3 regions of the Paenarthrobacter sp. NPDC056912 genome follow, and region 1 is predicted to be linked to each of the others. Evidence: predicted binding sites of a transcription regulator. Region 1 holds the regulator's gene; each other region holds the start of a gene.

Region 1 (6,401 bases):
CGTCACTTCGCGTGGTGAGATTCCGCCCTCCGGGCCAACTATCAGGAGAACCTCGCGAGCTTCTCCGGCTTCAGCACCTTGCAGAACCTCAGACTCCTCCAAGACCTTCCGCAAGGACGTCTTGGCGTCTTCGTGCAAAATGATGGCGAGGTCAGCAGCCGCCACAGCTTGCGCCAGGGCACCGGACTCGACGATCGATCGCACTTCAGGAATCCAGGCCCGGCGTGCCTGCTTGGCAGCAGCGGTGACAACGGACTGCCATTTGGCATGTGCCTTGGCGGCGCGGTCGCCTTTCCAGCGCACGATGGAGCGTTCCGACTGCCAGGGAATCACCGCATCTATTCCCAGTTCGGTGGAGGTCTCGATGGCCAGCTCATCGCGATCGCCCTTGGCCAGGGCCTGGACCAGCACCAACCGCACGGCCGAAGGCTGTTCAAAGACTACCTCCGAGGCCGTCACGGTCAATGTACCGGGGCCGATCTCGGAAACCGTTCCGGTCAGTCGCCCACCGGCGCCGTCGGCAATGTCCACGGACTCGCCCACGGTAAGCCTCTTGACGGTCACCGCATGTCGCGCTTCGGGACCGTCGAGGACAAAGCGGGAACCGGGCTCAACCGGGGCAAGGCTGCCGGCCGGCGCGAAAAAAACGGGGTTGCTCACCGCTACAGGTTACCGAGCTTGTCCCGGAGCTTGGCGAACATGCCCCCGCTCGCCACGAGCTTCCCTTCAGTGAACTGCTCGCCGCGAAGCTTCGCCAACTGCTGCAGCAGCTCTTCCTGGGCGGGGTCGAGCTTGCTCGGAGTCTCAACATGCAAGTGGACTTTGAGGTCGCCTCGGCCGTAGCCACGGAGGTGGTTCACACCCAGGCCGCGGAGCGTAATGATCTCGCCGGACTGGGTGCCGGCCTTCACATCAATGTCCTGGGCTCCATCAAAGGTTTCCAGCTGAAGCTCGGTCCCCAAGGCTGCGGCGGTCATAGGCACGCTCAACGTGGCGTGGAGGTCATCGCCTTCACGCATGAACATGGAATCGTTGTTGACGCGGATCTCAACGTACAAGTCACCTGCGGGTCCGCCGGCAGGACCAGCCTCCCCCTGTCCGGACAACTGGATACGCGTACCGGTGGCGACACCAGCGGGAACCTTGATGGTCAGGGAACGGCGGCTGCGGATCCGGCCCTGGCCGCTGCATTCATTGCACGGATCCTTGATGACTGTGCCGAAACCCTCACAGGAGCCGCAGGGGGCGGTTGTCATGACCTGACCAAGAATGGAACGGACAGCGCGCTGGACCTGGCCGCTGCCACCACAGATGTCGCAACGTTCCGGGTGGGTGCCCGGGCGGCAGCAGCTGCCATCGCAAGTGGGGCAGACCACGGCCGTGTCCACTTCAAGCTTTTTGTTGACGCCGAAGACGGCATCTTTGAGGTCGATCCGGACGCTGATGAGGGCGTCCTGCCCACGCCGAACCCTGGAGGCCGGTCCGCCGTGGCCGCCACCGCCCCCGAAGAACGTGTCGAAGATGTCCTGGAAGGCGAACCCTTGGCCTGAATAGCCTCCGCCGAACCCGTTGTCAGTGCCGTTCTCATTGCCTGTGGCGTCGTAGACGCGGCGCTTCTGGGGGTCGGACAGCACCTCGTACGCATGGGTCACGGCCTTGAACTGCTCCGCGACATCGTCACCCGGGTTCACATCCGGGTGAAGTTTCCGCGCCAACTTGCGGTACGCCTTTTTGATCTCTTCCCCGGTGGCTTCCGGAGAGACTCCCAAAACGTCATAGTGGCTGCTCAAAGTCGGTATCTCTTCCTTGTTGTACTGCGGTTATTTCTTCGGGCCGGTCTTCAGCCGCCGAGAATGCGTGAAAGGTAGCGGGCCACGGCCCGAACTGCGGCCATGGTGGTTGGATAGTCCATCCGTGTGGGACCGAGAATCCCCACCTTGGCGCCGGAGCCATAATCCGTTGCCACGACGGATGCCTCTGCCAAGCCGTCGTAGGGGTTCTCCCGGCCGATACTTACAGTCACGCCACGGGGGTCATCGCCCATATCCGACAACAACCGGAGCATGACAACTTGTTCCTCCAAGGCCTCAAGCACAGGCCCGATGCTCAACGGGAAGTCCACGTTGGAGCGGGCAAGGTTGGCTGTACCGGCCATCAGGATGCGTTCCTCACGGCTGTTGTCGCTGAGCGCTTGCAGCCCATGCCCCAGGACCTGCGCCAGGCTTCGAAGCTCCGGCGGGCAAAGTGCCACCACCGAAGGAAGAACTTGGGGCAACAGCGCGAGTTGCGTACCCGCGATGCTGCCAAGGAACCGGGACCTCAGAAGCATCAGTGCCTCGTTGCTCACGTCCGATCCTGCATCAAGGACCTTCTGGCCAACGCTGCCGGTGTCCGCGATCAGAACAACCAGGACCTGCTTGGGAGCCAGGAGCACGAACTCGACATGGCGGACCAAAGCGCGGTTTGAATGCGGGTACTGCACGACGGCGACCTGGTTGGTCAGCTGCGAGAGGAGCCTTGCGGTGCGCTCCAGGATGTCATCAAGATCATCCGGTCCCTCTAGGAGCGAATGGATAGCACGACGCTCCGCGGCCGACAGCGGCTTGACCTGCGAGATGCGGTCCACGAACAGGCGGTAGCCCTTGTCTGTGGGAATCCTGCCGGCACTTGTGTGGGGCGCAGCGATGAGGCCTTCCTCTTCGAGGACAGCCATGTCATTCCGGATAGTGGCACTTGAAACACCAAGATGGTGACGCTCAACGAGGGCCTTGGATCCGACAGGCTCGCGGGAATGCACGTAATCCTCAACGATGGCACGCAGCACTTCCAGCTTGCGTGGCTCACTCATTGCTCCACCTCCTGACGGGTATCAAGGTCCTTCGACCGGACGCCGCGGGGACTCGACGACTCCCCGCACTTAGCACTCAACATGCCCAAGTGCTAACAAGTCTAGTATGAGCCAGTGCGTTGCTAGCATTGAAACCGGCCGCCGAGTTAACAGGCGGACAGCGCCGGCATCAGTTGCGCCCGGTACGAATTCCAGCACCACCCAGCATGAAGAGGTAGGAATCCCTTGGCTTTCGACAATTGGGGCCCGCAGGACATGACTGCTCCGGCTAAACGCCAACTTCCTGAGGTAGCTGTCCAGAGGGGAATGGTCCTCGAAGACGTGCAGTCGGGATGGGTGGGCGAAGTAACCCGCGTTGAAAAGTCCGGCGGAATGCATGTGGTGTCCCTGGAGGACCGGCGCGGGAAAACGAAGTCGTTCCAGCTTGGATTCGGTTTTCTCCTGGAGGGGCAGGCGATCCGCCTCATGCCACCGGCCGCGCGCGCCGCTGCCGCAACCACCCCGGCGGCACGTACCGCGTCCGGATCAGTGAGAGTGCAAGGCCACCGCGCCCAGGTAGCGAAAGCCAGCCGGATCTGGGTGGAAGGTAAACACGACGCCGAACTGGTAGAAAAAGTCTGGGGTGACGACCTCCGGGTGGAGGGCATAGTCGTGGAACCTCTGCACGGCGTAGACGACCTCAAATCGGCCATCGCCGCTTTTAGCCCCGGCCCCGGCCGACGACTCGGCATTCTGGTGGACCACCTTGTCCCGGGCTCCAAGGAGTCACGCATCGCCGCAGAAGCCATGACAGTACCCGGTGCTGCCGGAAACGTGCTGATTGTGGGCCATCCCTACGTTGACGTCTGGCAAGCCATCCGGCCGAAGGTCCTGGGCATTGAGCAGTGGCCTGCAGTGCCGCGCGGCATCGACTGGAAGACCGGAATACTCAGCGCGTTTGGTTGGCCTCACGAAACCGCCGAGGACATTGGCCTGGGTTGGCAAAGGCTCCTCGGTGCCGTGCGCAGTTACGCAGACCTCGAAGCCTCGTTGTTGGGCAGGGTGGAAGAAGTCATCGACTTCCTCACTGTTCCCTGATGAACACCGCTTGAGGACACGGTCCCGGCAGGACAACCTTGGCGCCCGGCGGGGCGTTGGTCCCGGGAAGTCCCCGCGACAACGTATTCTGGGACAGCAACACCGCAGCATCTTTACAGCAAAAGGAAGACACCGTGTCAGAGAACGCTCCTGAAGAACCGGGCAGCGCCGCAGGCCAGCCCCAGTACCATGGCGCGCCTGCCAACGCTCTCCCGCTGACGGCCAGCGAGGACCGGCAGTGGGCTACCTTGGCGCACTTCGGCGGCATCCTGGGATGCCTGCCGTCCCTCCTGATCTACCTGATCTTCCGGGACCGTGGACCGTTTACGGCCCAGGAATCAAAGGAAGCACTGAACTTCACGCTTCCCCCCACCATTGCCGCAGTACTGGCCAACATTCTTGTGCTGCTCCCTGTTGTGGGCAACATCTTCGCCGTGATCGCCACCGGAATCTGGGTTGCCCTGACGTGCTTCTCGGTTTCCGCCGGTATCCGCGTCAATCACGGGCAACCGCACCGCTATCGCCTCAACCTGCGCTGGATCAAGTAGCCAGCCCGGCCGGCGGCCGCGCGATGGCCGTCAGTCCGGCAGGATGCGTCTGACCACAGCGTCCGCGAGAAGCCTGCCCTTCAGGGTGAGAACCAGGCGTCCTTTGAACGCTGCTACAGGATCCACCAACTGATCCGCAATGAGTCCGGCCATGGCATGCCTGCCCACTTTGTCCAAGGCATCCACTGACAAACCAGTCCCGAGCCGCGCCTCAAGCATGATGCGCTCAACTTCCCGGGTGTCGGCGTCGAGCGTTTCCCGCCCAGCGGCCGGCGACGTTCCGGCAGCCAACCGTGATGCGTAGGCGGTGGGGTGCTTGACGTTCCACCATCGGACGCCGCCGACGTGCGAATGCGCTCCGGGACCAATGCCCCACCAGTCATCGCCCCGCCAATAGGCGAGGTTATGCCGGCAAGCCTGCTCGGGAGTAAGCGACCAATTGCTGACCTCGTACCACGTCAGGCCCGCTTCGGAGATCATCTGGTCGGCGAGCTCGTACTTGGCAGCGTGGTCGTCATCGTCGATTCCGGGGACTTCGCCACGACGTATCTGGGCCGCAAGCTTGGTGCCCTCCTCCACTATCAGGGCATATGCGCTGATGTGGTCCGGACCATAGGACAAGGCCGTCTCCAGGGACAGTCGCCAGTCCTCCATGGACTCGCCCGGTGTTCCATAAATAAGATCCAGGCTGACAGCCAGGCCGGCCTCACGTGCCCACTGCACTACAAGAGGCACGCGGCTTGGAGTGTGCGTTCGATCCAGTACCTTCAAGACGTGCGGCACTGCCGATTGCATGCCAAAAGACACTCGCGTGAAACCGGCATCAGCCAGCAATTGCAGGGATTCGCGGGTCACGGAATCCGGATTGGCTTCAGTGGTGACCTCGGCTCCAGGCTCCAGCCCCCAATGCCCGATAGCGGCGCGCAGTATCCGCGCCAGGTCTTCGGCGGGGAGCAGGGTTGGCGTGCCCCCACCGAAGAAGACGGTACTCAGGGACCGGCGCGGGACACCTGAAGCATCAAGGGCAAGCGCCGCGAAGTCGAGCTCCGAAACGGCCGTGCCGGCGTATGCGTCCTGGGACGCACCGCCGCCGAGCTCCGTGGCCGTGTAGGTGTTGAAGTCGCAGTAGCCGCAACGGACCGCGCAAAAAGGGATATGGACGTAGAGCCCGAACTTGCGGTACTCGACGCCAGCCAGCACCTGCGGGGGCAACATGCCGTCCGCAGGCGCCGGATCGCCCAAAGGAAGGACGCTGGGCATCTACTTCTTGGCCTTGTCCTTGGACTCGTCGGTGGTCAGGGCAGCAATGAACGCTTCCTGGGGGACCTCGACGCGGCCCACCATCTTCATGCGCTTCTTGCCTTCCTTCTGCTTCTCCAGCAGCTTGCGCTTACGGGTGATGTCACCGCCGTAGCACTTGGCAAGGACATCCTTGCGGATGGCCCGGATGCTCTCGCGGGCAATGATGCGGGAACCGATGGCAGCCTGGATCGGAACTTCGAACTGCTGGCGCGGAATGAGTTCGCGGAGCTTGCCGGTCATCATGACACCGTAGGCGTAAGCCTTGTCCCGGTGGGTGATGGCACTGAAAGCGTCCACTTGTTCGCCTTGGAGCATGATGTCCACCTTGACCAGGTCGGCAACCTGCTCGCCATCGGCTTTCCAGTCAAGCGAACCATAACCGCGCGTCTTGGACTTGAGGATGTCGAAGAAATCGAACACGATCTCAGCCAACGGCAGGCGGTACCTGATCTCCACGCGGTCCTCGGAGAGGTAGTCCATTCCGCCCATGACGCCACGACGACTCTGGCAGAGTTCCATGATGGCGCCCACGAACTCGTTCGGCGCCAAAATCGTAGCTGACACCATTGGTTCGCGGACTTCGGAAATCTTGCCGGTGGGATACTCGCTGGGGTTGGTGACGTGGA
Region 2 (6,401 bases), on a different contig from region 1:
ACCAGCTGGCCGGGGGACAGGAGCTGGATGGAAGACGGATCGGCCATCCTCAAAGGAACGGCCGCCGTGCCCGCAGGTGTTCCGGTGAGCAGACCAGGGCCAAGGAGGCTTGCTTCCGTGGGGAGCTGCCCCTTGCCCAAGGGTGTTGCGAGCTGCCTTCCCACGAGGTCCATGGTGTCTTCCAGGGTTCCGGAAGCGGCGATGTCCGCCGGCACACCCAGGATGGTGAAGTCAGATTCGATAAGGCTGGTACCTGCAGGGATATCCCGCGCGGCAACAAGGACGTTGACGCGCTGTTCGGATACCGGAGTCAGTTGTTGAACCGCAAGACCTGCAGCCACACACAGAAGAAGGGCCACCGTGAGTCGACGGTTGCGTGCAACCCATGAGCCCAGGCGTAACCGAAGTGGGCGATGGGAAGCCCGAACAGCTGGGGGCCGGATGGATGTGCGCGCAGAAGGTGCGCGCCACGTTTGGAACGTTGTTGAAGGCTGCCTGCTTCCGGCAGCGGCCGCTGAACGTACGGCGCGGGGAAGGAGGGTACTGGATGACTTGTGTGGCATGCCGCCACGTTAGTCAGGTGCAGTGGCCGCGTAACAGCGGCCAAAGGCCCTATGTGGACAAGTTGCGCTTAGCTTGCTGCTGCTGCAGGTGCCGGCGCAGCAGGCGCCGGAGCTGCCGGGGCGGCCGAAACCGTACTGCCCTTGGAATCGCGGGAATCAGTGCGGTAGAAACCCGAGCCCTTGAAGACAACGCCAACGCTATTGAACTTCTTGCGAAGCGAGCCCCTGCACTCCGGGCACTCCGTCAGGGTGCTGTCAGAGAAGGACTGGACGATGTCAAAGGCATGGTCACAGTCTTTGCAGGCGTATGCGTATGTGGGCACTGAGTTCCTCCTTCAGGACAAAGTTCAGGTCCTGTGCAGCGGTGGCGGATAAGATCCGCATTAGCAGTCGCAGGGCCTGAGTGCCAATTCTATCATCCGTCCCGTTTACCCGCGCCAGCAGATGTGCCGGAACTCACCAGCACCGGTCACGCTGGCCGCGATCCCTGGTCCTTGATGCCTAGCCGTGCGATTCCGGACGGCATTAGCACTTCGCGCACGGGGCGATCGAAGGCCTCGGCGGGAATCGCGCCGGGTGGCAGCAGGTCGTCGTCGTACACCACCGCGATAGTGGGTGGACGCCGGCCCGAGCTGTCGAGGACATGGAGGAGCCGATCGTAGTAGCCGCCGCCCTGGCCAATCCGGTTGCCATCCTGATCTACCGCGGTGGCTGGCATGAAGATCCCGGCGGCCCCGGCAACCACAGAGCTGTCCAGCCTTTCGCCCTTGGGTTCGTCGATGGGAGCGTAAGAGGAGCGTACGAACTCCGTTGACGGCGTCCAATACACCCAGCTGAGCTGCCGGTCCGGCTCGCAGACAGGAAGCAGTACCTGGTGCCCCGCATGGTGGAGCGCTTCGATGAGCGGCAGGGTGGGCGGTTCGAAGGCCACACCCAGGTAGACCGCGAACGTGCCGGAGTTACCCTCCGAGACGCTGCCGGCCCAGGCCGTTCCATGGCGTGCGATGGAGGCGCCCGCTGTTGCGATCTGCTCCGGAGTAAGGGTTCGCCGCTGCAGGCGCCGGTTGCTGCGGATTTCTTCCTTCGTTGCCATCTGTGTCCGATCGTGAGGTGTGGTTGGTCCCGGTAAAGCGCACATGCCATCCGTTCCGCAACCCAAATGTGCTAACGGCTGCGGCGAGGGTTTACCCGTTGATGTGTTCCTTCCGTTAGATTAGTCCGGTGACTCTCGATAACAACGCTGTCCGTAAGGCCGTCATCCCCGCTGCGGGTCTTGGTACCCGGTTCCTTCCCGCCACCAAGGCGATGCCGAAGGAAATGCTGCCTGTGGTTGACAAGCCAGCCATCCAGTACGTCGTCGAAGAAGCGGTCAAGGTAGGCCTGCACGACGTCCTGATGATCACAGGGCGCAGCAAGCGTGCCCTGGAAGATCACTTTGACCGCGTGCCGGCGCTTGAAGCGACCCTGGCCGAGAAGGGTGACACCGCCAAGCTTGAGGCCATCCAGTCGGCCACCAATCTTGGTGACATCCACTATGTCCGCCAGGGCGACCCCAACGGCCTCGGCCACGCGGTCCTGCGTGCAAAGCAGCACGTCGGTCACGAACCTTTCGCGGTTCTACTGGGTGATGACCTGATCGACGCCCGGGACAACCTCCTGAGCGACATGATCGCAGTCCAGCAGAAGACCGGCGGTTCCGTAGTTGCCCTCATCGAGGTGGAGCCCTCCAAGATCAGCGCCTACGGTTGCGCTGACGTCGAGGAAATCGGCGAAGACGGCTACGTGCGCATCAAGCAGCTGGTCGAAAAGCCCTCTCCTGAAGAAGCGCCCTCCAACCTTGCAGTGATAGGCCGTTACGTGCTGCACCCGGCCGTGTTCGATGTCCTTGAGAAGACTGCCCCTGGCCGTGGCGGTGAAATCCAGCTGACCGATGCCCTTGAGGTGCTCGCAGCTGGCGAAGGTGAAGGCTATGGCGTGTACGGCGTCGTCTTCCGTGGCCGCCGCTACGACACCGGCGACAAACTCAGCTACCTCAAGGCCTGCATCGAGCTTGCGTGCGAACGCGAGGACCTTGGCCCCGAGCTGCGCGAGTGGCTGCCCAACTTTACCGCCACGCTCCCCAAGTAACAACGGATGTACGGCTCTCCGATCTGGCCGGTGACGCTGGAAAGCGGAGACTTGCTGCTCCGGCCCATCCGTTACCGTGATAAGCGGGAGTGGTCTGAAGTCCGTTCGCGCAACAGCGAGTGGCTTGCGCCATGGGAGGCGTCCAACCCTGCTCCGGGCGGACGCCTGCCCAGCTACCGCCAGATGGTGTCCTCGCTGAACGACCAAGCCCGCCAGTCCACGGCCTTGCCGTTCCTCATCACTGAACGGACGGCGGGATTTCGCGAACCCCGAATCGTCGGGCAACTGACGGTCTCCTCGATTGTGTGGGGATCGGCCATGATGGCCACACTGGGATATTGGGTTGACCGGGACCGCGCTGGACACGGCATTGCACCAACGGCGGTTGCCATGGCTACCGATCACTGCTTCAGGGTGCTGGGATTGCACCGCATGGAGATCAATATCCGGCCGGAAAACTCACCCAGTCTCCGTGTTGTTGAGAAGCTCGGATTCCGGGATGAGGGCTACCGGAAACGGTATCTGCACATCAACGGCGAATGGGCTGACCATCGCTCGTTCGCGATGACCTCCGACGAGGTTCCAGAGGGGCTCCTGCGCAGGTGGCTTCGGGGATAAAAGGGCAGGTCATGGGCCTTTTTGGCCGTATCTCAAGTCATTTGTGGACTCGACCACGACACACCGGCCGCAATGCCGCAACCCCCGGCGATTTGCTTCTACGGTTTTGAATGTGGACTTCCCTCTCAGCAGCTCAGTGATACTCGTTGTCACTGTCGCGCTATGGATGGTCTGGGTGGCGCCCTACGTTCTGCGGAACAGGCGGCAACAAGTCCAAACGGCCGCTGGGCCGGCAGAGGTAATTGACGACGAACCAGACGAAGCGCAGGCAGGGGTGGTACTGACTTTGGCACCTCAGCAGGAGAAACCGATGGAGACCATGCACAGCAAAGCACAGGCGTCGCCCCAGGAATCCCGCATGGCCGAGCCGTCCGCCGTTATGTTGCCGCCAACGCCGTTCACCATCCGCTACGCCAGACTCACGTTGGCATTGTCCGGCCTGGCCTTGCTGGTGACCGGCGTGGTTTCCGGAGTCCTTCGCATCTTTGGTGCCGGGTCGGTGTGGTTGCCGATCGTGTCGCTCATTGGTGCCGTAATCGCCGTCGTTATCTTGCGGAGGCTGGCACTCCGGGATCTCCGTGAACGCCGGGCGCGCCGCGCTGCGCAGGCGTCACCTATTCCGACGCCCGCTCGCTACTTGCCCAAAGAGTCTCCCGTCGAATCGAAGGAAACCGCGGTCTTCGATGCCGAGGCGAGCAGCCCCGAGGCTGCGCGCCTGTCCGCCCTCGAACTTCGACAGGCGGCCCTTGCGGTCGCGGTCGCCGCGGGCGACAAGTCCGTTCAAGTCGCAACGGACTCGAAGGCTGCCACGTGGCAGCCTGTTGAGGTACCGAAGCCCACGTATGTCGCGGCCGCCAAGGCCCCGCGGCCCGCTCCCGAACCGTTGGACCTGCCCGAGGCTCCCAAGCCCGTGGGCAAGCCCGTCCTGAAGCAAAGTGTTGAGCAGGCCGAGGCCGCCGCTGCGGCCCAGTCCCTTGCCTCCGTCAAGGGTCAGAGTGCGCTCAGCAACTTGGACGACGTCCTGCAGCGTCGCCGCGCTTAACATCGCATGACAACGCTTTGCGTTGCCGGCGGCACCGGCCAGGTTGGGCGCCACGTTGTCCGTCTCGCCCTGGCTGCCGGGCATGAAGTGTCCGTCCTCAGCCGTCACGTCCCGCCTCCAGGTTCGGAGAAACGTCACGACGGCGCCACGTACCACGCGGGCGATGTAACCACTGGCGTTGGGCTGGCTGACGCCCTCGCGGGTGCCGACGTCGTGGTCGACTGCCTTGAAGGGCAGTTGGGGAAGGCCCGGAAGCAATTTGCCGACGGCGGTTCCCGGCTTCTGGAGTCGGCTCACCAAGCGGGAACCGGCAAGGCCGTGGCGTTGTCCATCATCAACTGCGACATGAGCAACTACTCGTACTACGTCTCCAAGGCCGCCAAGGAGAGGGTCTATGCGAAGTCGCCGCTGGAGACTGTGGTGGTACGGGCCACGCAGTTCCATAGTCTCGTGGACATGGTGTTCTCTGCCGGTGCCAGGATTCGTTTGATCCCGTCGTTCAAGGGCGTGGAATTTCAAGCGATCTCGCCGGCGGACGTGGCTCAAGCACTGCTGGAGGCGGCACTCGAACGCGTCTCAGCCGAGCAACACCGTGTACGTACCGTGGGTGGACCCGAGGTAATGGCCATGAAGGACATGGCTGTGTCCTGGAAAGGCGCGACGGGCTCCCGGGGCAGGATTGTCGAGCTTCCCTTGCCGGGGCCGATGGGCGCCTATTTGCGGGCCGGTCAGAACCTGGTCCCGGAGCAGGCCTACGGCTCAGAGACGTTCGTGTCGTGGTTGGAAAAGCGCGGCGAAACTTTGTAGCCTAGGGACACTGGCCGAGCGGCTAACGCGCGGTCCAGGGGCTATAGCTCAGTTGGTAGAGCGCTTCGTTCGCATCGAAGAGGTCAGGAGTTCGAATCTCCTTAGCTCCACAGACGGCAGGGCATATCGGACCCTGGTCGCCGTCCCGCTGCTCTTTCCTCATGGCGGCCTTCTCCTTTGCCGATCACTCCATCAGCCCTTGACCGGCCACGCTCCGGGTATATCGTTAACTATCGTTCAGTATCGTTCGCGACGTACCGAGGTGAGCATGATGCGTGATTCATTTCCTTCCAGCGGGTTCATGGGAAACAACCTCGACGGCATGTGGCAGGCCGTTGAGGAATTTAGGTCGAGATTTGAGAAGCGTTCCGGAACGCGTGCGGGCCGAGGCGAGCTGCGGACAGCGATTCTTGCCCTGCTCGCCGAGCGTCCCATGCACGGCTATCAAATCATCCGGGAGATCGAGGAACGCAGCGGCGGCAGCTGGAAGCCGAGTGCCGGCTCCGTGTACCCCACGTTGCAGTTGTTGGCCGACGAAGGGTTTGTCAGTTCCGAGGAATCGAACGGCCGCAAAATCTATTCGTTGACCGAAGCCGGCCGTGAGGACGTTGCAAGTGAAGAAACCTCTGCACCTTGGGAGTCCGCGGGCAACACATCAGGTTTCGCAGCGCTTCCCAAAGCAGGCGTGGAGCTGGCCCAAGCCGCAGCACAGGTGGGCCGCACGGGAACGCCCAAGCAAGTGCAGGAAGCTGTGACGGTCCTCGAAGAGGCGCGGCGCAGGCTGTACAAGATCCTCGCCCAGGACTGAGGGTTGACATCGGCTGACCGGGTAGGTCCGGTGCCCGGTGCGGGGGATGCCCGTGCCCGTTACCGTCGGATCCTGCGTTTTGCCGCCTGGCACTTGGCGGTGACCTGGTGGTTTGAGCTGATCATGCCGCGGGTTGGCCTGCGCAGGATTGCCGATCGCAACAGGGCCGCGAGAATGCGACGGTTCGCCCAGCGCTTCCACGTTCTGGCTGTTGAGCTGGGTGGCCTGATGATCAAAGTCGGCCAGTTCATGTCGTCCCGGCTCGATGTGCTCCCGCCGGAAATCACTGCCGAACTGGAGGGGCTGCAGGACGAGGTGCCGCCCGTTCCCTTCCCCGCGATCCGGGCCCTTGCAGAGGCGGAGCTGGGTGCGCCGCTGGATGCGGTGTTCGCCTCCGTGGAGGAGACGCCCATCGCGGCAGCCTCCCTGGGGCAGG
Region 3 (6,401 bases), on a different contig from region 1:
GGTCTTCAACGCCTACCGCGTGGTCAGGAAGCTTGCAGCGGCCGCCCAGACAGTACTGGGACGATTGCCCCTTGAGAAATTGCCAGTAGTACGAAAGCTTCGGGGGAACCGCTAATCAATCAAACCAAGGGAGGAACACTGCGTGACTGATCGCCCTGAGGGGTACGGAAGCAGGCCCCACACCGACGGTTTGCCCAAAACCCAACCGCTGCGTCCATCCCAGGTGCGGCAGAACGTCAACGCCAAACGGATGCTCATGCGCTTGGTGCAGGGCGACAGTCCGCCCACGGCGCCCATGAACATCGTGGACCGCCTGGCCGGAAGTCCCTACGCCAACCCCACTATTCAAGTGGTGGGCGTGGATGCCTCGGCCCGCAAAACCATCGACTTCGCCCTTCACCTGGCTGAAGTCATGTTCCGATACGGCGCCGGTGCCTTGGAAGTTGAAACCAGCATGATTGCGGTCACTGCTGCACTTGGCCTGAAGAACGTTGAAGTGGACATCACCAACCAGTCGGTGGCCATCAACTACGCGCCCAAAGACCAGACGCCCATCACGCTCCTTCGCGTGGTGCGCTCCTGGACCAACAACTACGCCGGCCTGGCGCAGGTACACCAACTGGTCACAGACATCGTGGCCGGGGGAGTGGGCCGCGACGAAGCCGTGCGCCGGTTGAACGAAATCATTCGCAGCGCCAAACCGTTCCCGCGCTGGATGGTCACTATTGCCTTCGGTATCTTCTCGGCGGTCTTTGTCGGGGTCCTGGGTGGTGGGCTCGGAGCGTCGGCTGTGGCCTTTGGCTCCAACATCCTGATCAGCCTGCTCTCCCGTCAACTCGCCAGGTGGCGGACCGCGGACTTCTTCAACACCATGGCGTGCGCGTTCCTGGTGACCTTTATCGCGTTGATGCTCCGCTGGGCGGGCGTGGACATCGCTCCGTCCATTGTGGTGGCGGGCGGAATCCTGCTGCTGCTCCCAACGGGTCGGCTCGTTTCGTCCGTCCAAGATGCCATCAACGGCTTCCCGGTCACGGCTGCCGGCCGTTTCCTTTCCACCGCGCTCACCTTTGGAGCGATCGTGGCGGGTATCGGCGTCGCGGTGGTCGTCGGGACCATGATGGGTAGCGCTGTCCTGGACGTCACGCAAACATTCCCGGACGCGTATCCGCTCTGGGGCCGCGCAATCCTGATTGCCATCGCGGTGGTGGCCATCGGCGTCACCGAACAAACGCAAATGCGTCTGTTACTTCCGACGGCGGCAGTGGGGATAGTGGGCTTCTTCGTCTTGTGGGGGACCTCGCTGACCGGTCTCGGCGACCGCTTGTCGCCCGCCGTAGCGGCGGTGGTCATCGGGCTGTTGGCCCGCGTGGTGGCGCTCAAGCTGGGCGCCCCGCAGCTGGTGGTGGCAGTCCCCGCAGCGTTGATCTTGTTGCCTGGCCTGACTATATTCCGGTCGATGTATGTTTTGACCGTTGAAGAAGGAGACATCCTGGTGGGCGCTGGCGGGATGCTCAACGCCGCGGCGATCGTCATGGGCGTGGCGGCTGGCATCGTGCTGGGCGACAACTTGGCCCGGCCGTTGACCAAGGGCCTTTCCAGCAACGAGCGCCGCCGAGTACGCAGGCGCTAGCGACAAAAAGCGAACGGCGCCGCCAGGAGGCGGCGCCGTTCGGCTTTAAGGACGAAACCTAGATCTGGCCCACAGGCAGTTTCTTCTCGGCCTGGAAGACTTCCTCCACACGGCCCTGCGCCCAGTAGCCGGACAGGGATACCTGCGAACGTTCCAGACCATGCTGGACGAAGAACAGTTCCCGGAGGCCCTTCACGTAGCCGCGCTCACCGTGGGCGAAGACATCCACCCGCCCGGGCAGCCAGTCGGCATTTCGGAGGGCTTCCAAGAGGAGTTCGCTGGATCCGGCCGGCACACCCTCGCGGAGCAGCCAGTGGATTTCCACGCCGTCCGGTGCGGTTATGGGAAGAATATCGGCCTCGGTATCCACTTCCAGGAAGACGAGTCCACGGGCATCCGCGGCGAGGACTTCGACGCAGGCAGCGATTGCCGGAATGGCGGCGTCGTCCCCGGCGAAGAGATGCCAATCGGCGTCGAGTGCCGGGTTGTAGGCGCCTCCAGGACCGGTGAAGACCAATGAGTCTCCGGGTTGGGCCGCGGCAGCCCAGGGGCCAGCGAGTCCTTCGTCGCCGTGGACTACAAAGTCGATGGCCAGCTCCTGGGCCTCAAGGTCCACCCAACGGATGGTGTAGGTCCGGGTGTGCGGCCACTGCTCGCGCGGCATGGTCTCGCGGATGGCCCACAGATCCAAGGGCAGCTCGTAGTCGACGCCCGGCTGCGGGAAGACGATTTTCACGTACCGGTCCACGTACTCGTTGTTGGCATAGTCGCTGAAACCCGGTCCGCCGGCCACAATCCGCACCATGTGGGGCGAGAGGCGCTCCGTCCGCAGGACGGTCAGGTTGACCTGGGGGCGGGTCTTGCGCGTGGCGGACGATGTGACGGGGAGGGCGGCAGTCATGTAGGTAAGCCTAAGCTAATTGTCTGCGCGTCAGCTGGGTATGAGTCGAAGGTTACAGAACCGGCAGTTCCCAGTCGATGGGTTCCGCGCCTTGGCGGAGGAGCAACTCATTGGTCCTGCTGAAGGGCTTGGACCCGAAAAACCCGCGCGACGCCGAAAGAGGACTCGGGTGTACAGAAACCACAGACGGCGTCCCCGCCAGCAGCGGCACGACGCCTTCTGCGTCCTTTCCCCAGAGGATGGCCACCAGCGGACTCTGGCGGCCAGCAGCATCCGTACGGTTCGCGACGGCGGTGACGGCCGCCGTCGTGATGGCCTCCCAGCCTTTGCCGCGGTGTGAGCCTGCGTTCCCGGCGGCGACGCTCAAGACCCGGTTCAGCAGGAGGACGCCTTGGCCAGTCCACGCGGAGAGGTCGCCATGGACGCGGGCAGGAAGCCCGAGGTCGTCCTGAAGTTCGCGGTAGATGTTGGCCAGGCTCCGTGGAATGGGCCGTGTTTGGCGGGAAACAGCAAAGGAAAGCCCGACGGCGTGTCCCGGCGTTGGGTACGGGTCCTGGCCGAGTATCAACACTTTGACGTCGGCCAGGGGCTGGCTGAAAGCACGCAGGAGATTGGCGGCGGCGGGAAGGATCCGGGTTCCATTGGCTGCTTGCTCCGCCACGAAGGCCAGCACCTCCCGGAGTTGCCCTTCGACGGGGCCGAGGGCCTCTGCCCAGTCCGGCGCCATCAATTCGTCGAGCGGGAGGCCAGGCAGAGCCGCGAAGTCCGGGCCTCCGGCGTCCGCAGGTTCAAGGTCAAAGAGTGCATCCTCGCCAGTCACCACGCCATTGTCCCCTGCGCAGCGTCGGCCCGCCGAATGACAGCGTTGTTATTCACCCGTAACATGGGGGTAGGACATTTCCCCCCAACAAGCGTCGAAGGAGTGTGCCGTGGCAGAACCAGCACCGGAACCGATGGCGCCGCAGGCCGCCGGTTTGGCCCTTGAGGACCTCGCGGCCGAGACCCGCAGCGACTCCCCGCTCAGTGATCGGGACCAGCAAATGCTGGCGCTGGAGCGGCAGTGGTGGAAGTATGCGGGCGCCAAGGAACAGGCCATCCGGGAACTGTTCGATCTCTCGGCAACGCACTACTACCAGATCCTCAATGCGCTGATCGATACCGAGGACGCATTGGCCCACGATCCCATGCTCGTCAAGAGACTGCGTAGACTACGTACGTCCCGCCAGCGCGCGCGGACTGCACGTCGCTTGGGGTCCGACGCGTAAATCGCCAGGCTGATCTGTCAGCAGCAACCAGCAAGGACAACGCTTCACCATGACCAAATTTGCCAGGGACGAATTCGACCAGGTCCCACAAAACACCTCCCTGCAGGGTGTCCACCGTGATGCCCAGGAGACCGCCCGCCCCACCTTGTGGCCGGTTCTGACTGTTGGAGCCGTGGCCTTGGTGCTCGGCCTGGTGGCGTTCTTGATCCTTCCGAACCTTGGGCTTGTGGCACCCAGTGCGTCATCAAGCGTCTCGACGCCGGCGCCCCAGCAAACAGGGACGTCACCGTCGGCCGGACCCACCGAATCAAGCAGCGCACCTGTCGCTTCCGGCGAGCCGACTCCGTCTGAGACGCCGTCAGGGACACCCTCCTCGGCTGCTGTGGACAGGACCACGCCAGTAGCTGTCTACAACGGCACCGCTACAGCGGGACTGGCCAGCCGAGTGGCAGGCCTCGTCCAAGGCGACGGTTGGACTCTCAGCACAGTAGGAAACTGGGGCGGACTGCCGCAGCAGACCTCCGTGGTCTTCTACAACGCTCCCGGGCAGAAGGCCAACGCGGAAGCCTTGGGAAACCTGTTGGGCATCCAGTCCATCGTGGAATCTCCTGACGTCCAGCAACCATTGGTTGTTGTCGCCGGACCCGGCTTCCAGTAACTGCTTGCAGCCGCTTCGGGTCGCCGGTCCGGCCCCGAAGCCTCAACTCGGTTAAGCCTCAATAACAAAAGTGGCCCCCCGCCCTTGCGCAGCAGCGCCGGGATAGTGACTGTGGTTACAGTGGATTGATTCCGGTCCGGAGATCCCGGCAACCGGTCTTGGCTACTCTGAAAGTGGGCATCATGGCTTTGGGAACCGTCAAATGGTTCAACGCCGAAAAAGGCTACGGCTTCATCACTGTGGATGAAACGGGCAACGACGTCTTCGTGCACTGGTCCGCAATCCAGATGGACGGCTTCCGAGCCCTCGAAGAGGGCCAGCGCGTTGAGTTCGAACTGGGGGAGGGCCAGAAGGGCCCGCAGGCGGAAAGCGTCCGCGTCGCCTAGCACTTCGTTGGTCCGCCACGTCAGCTAATGGCTGAAACCCCTTTGTTTATAGCGCAAAGAGGCACCTCTGCTTGCACTCTCCCCAGTCGAGTGCTAATTATTGAGTTAGCACTCCTTAGGTTCGACTGCTAAGTCCGGCCCGGCTTACCCCGGTGGCGGACCCTCTCGAGCCGCTGGAGGATCAAGAAACACCTTGGTGGGGTGAGGTCCGGCGCGCGGGGCATACAGAGGCCGCAAGCAATGGACCGTCCGTCGCGGGCACCCCATCTGACAGGTACCTTCTTAACGACTGTCCCCGAAAGGACTACCGCCGTTATGGCCAAGATCATTGCATTTGATGAAGAGGCACGCCGCGGCCTCGAGCGGGGCCTGAACATCCTCGCCGACGCCGTCAAGGTCACCCTCGGCCCGCGTGGACGCAACGTCGTCCTCGAAAAGAAGTGGGGCGCCCCCACGATCACCAACGATGGCGTTTCCATCGCCAAGGAGATCGAGCTGGACGATCCTTACGAGAAGATCGGTGCAGAACTGGTCAAGGAAGTTGCCAAAAAGACAGACGACGTCGCTGGCGACGGTACTACCACTGCAACTGTTCTCGCCCAGGCACTGGTGAAGGAAGGCCTGCGCAACGTAGCCGCCGGCGCCGACCCGCTGTCCCTCAAGCGCGGCATCGAGAAGGCTGTTGAAGCCGTCATCACCGAGCTCCTCGCTTCCGCCAAGGAAATCGAGACCAAGGAAGAGATCGCAGCCACGGCTTCCATCTCCGCCGGTGACCCGGAAATCGGCAGCCTCATCGCCGAAGCCCTGGACAAGGTGGGCAAGGAAGGCGTCATCACGGTCGAGGAATCCAACACCTTCGGCCTGGAGCTCGAACTCACCGAAGGCATGCGCTTCGACAAGGGTTACATCTCCGCTTACTTCGTCACCGACGCTGAGCGCCAGGAAACGGTCCTCGAAGACCCGTACATCCTGATCGTCAACTCCAAGATCTCCAACGTGAAGGAACTCGTCACGGTTCTGGAGAAGGTCATGCAGTCGAACAAGCCGCTGCTGATCATCGCCGAAGACATCGAGGGCGAGGCACTCGCCACCCTGATCGTCAACAAGATCCGTGGCACCTTCAAGTCCGTTGCCGTCAAGGCTCCGGGCTTCGGTGACCGCCGCAAGGCACAGCTCGCCGACATCGCCATCCTCACCGGTGGCCAGGTCATCTCCGAAGAAGTCGGCCTCAAGCTCGAAAACGCCGGCCTGGAACTCCTCGGTACCGCCCGCAAGGTCGTTGTCACCAAGGATGAGACCACCATCGTTGAAGGTGCCGGCGACGCCGAGCAGATCGCAGGCCGCGTGGCCCAGATCCGTGCCGAGATCGAAAACTCCGACTCCGACTACGACCGCGAGAAGCTGCAGGAGCGCCTGGCCAAGCTGGCCGGCGGCGTTGCAGTCATCAAGGCCGGTGCCGCAACCGAAGTTGAGCTCAAGGAACGCAAGCACCGCATTGAGGACGCAGTCCGCAACGCTAAGGCTGCCGTTGAAGAAGGCATCGTTGCCGGTGGCGGCGTTG

Evidence for each region. Region 1 encodes HrcA, which represses chaperone genes, less so after heat shock. Its sites were predicted from a motif close to TTNGCACTCGNNNNNNNCGAGTGCNAA; they were not measured.
Region 2: the regulator HrcA is predicted to act here: its motif matches at 947-973, upstream of ACFRJ9_RS16340 (FmdB family zinc ribbon protein).
Region 3: the regulator HrcA is predicted to act here: its motif matches at 4,911-4,937, upstream of groL (chaperonin GroEL).

What each region holds. Positions count from the first base shown of each region.
Region 1 is NZ_JBHUCD010000003.1:104,384-110,784, forward strand. Features, by position in the region: gene ACFRJ9_RS04515 (16S rRNA (uracil(1498)-N(3))-methyltransferase) at 1-660, opposite strand, end outside; gene dnaJ (molecular chaperone DnaJ) at 663-1,790, opposite strand; gene hrcA (heat-inducible transcriptional repressor HrcA) at 1,841-2,848, opposite strand; gene ACFRJ9_RS04530 (DUF3097 family protein) at 3,074-3,925, shown strand; gene ACFRJ9_RS04535 (DUF4870 domain-containing protein) at 4,060-4,473, shown strand; gene hemW (radical SAM family heme chaperone HemW) at 4,504-5,733, opposite strand; gene lepA (translation elongation factor 4) at 5,734-6,401, opposite strand, start outside.
Region 2 is NZ_JBHUCD010000015.1:23,758-30,158, reverse strand. Features, by position in the region: gene cpaB (Flp pilus assembly protein CpaB) at 1-359, opposite strand, end outside; gene ACFRJ9_RS16340 (FmdB family zinc ribbon protein) at 632-886, opposite strand; gene ACFRJ9_RS16335 (5-formyltetrahydrofolate cyclo-ligase) at 1,033-1,656, opposite strand; gene galU (UTP--glucose-1-phosphate uridylyltransferase GalU) at 1,785-2,690, shown strand; gene ACFRJ9_RS16325 (GNAT family N-acetyltransferase) at 2,697-3,308, shown strand; gene ACFRJ9_RS16320 (hypothetical protein) at 3,475-4,350, shown strand; gene ACFRJ9_RS16315 (SDR family oxidoreductase) at 4,357-5,157, shown strand; tRNA gene ACFRJ9_RS16310 (tRNA-Ala) at 5,195-5,267, shown strand; gene ACFRJ9_RS16305 (PadR family transcriptional regulator) at 5,429-5,965, shown strand; gene ACFRJ9_RS16300 (ABC1 kinase family protein) at 6,140-6,401, shown strand, end outside.
Region 3 is NZ_JBHUCD010000020.1:3,773-10,173, forward strand. Features, by position in the region: gene ACFRJ9_RS19140 (peptidoglycan bridge formation glycyltransferase FemA/FemB family protein) at 1-115, shown strand, start outside; gene ACFRJ9_RS19145 (threonine/serine exporter ThrE family protein) at 143-1,630, shown strand; gene ACFRJ9_RS19150 (siderophore-interacting protein) at 1,689-2,531, opposite strand; gene ACFRJ9_RS19155 (uracil-DNA glycosylase) at 2,584-3,354, opposite strand; gene ACFRJ9_RS19160 (DUF3263 domain-containing protein) at 3,461-3,796, shown strand; gene ACFRJ9_RS19165 (LytR C-terminal domain-containing protein) at 3,846-4,454, shown strand; gene ACFRJ9_RS19170 (cold-shock protein) at 4,637-4,840, shown strand; gene groL (chaperonin GroEL) at 5,156-6,401, shown strand, end outside.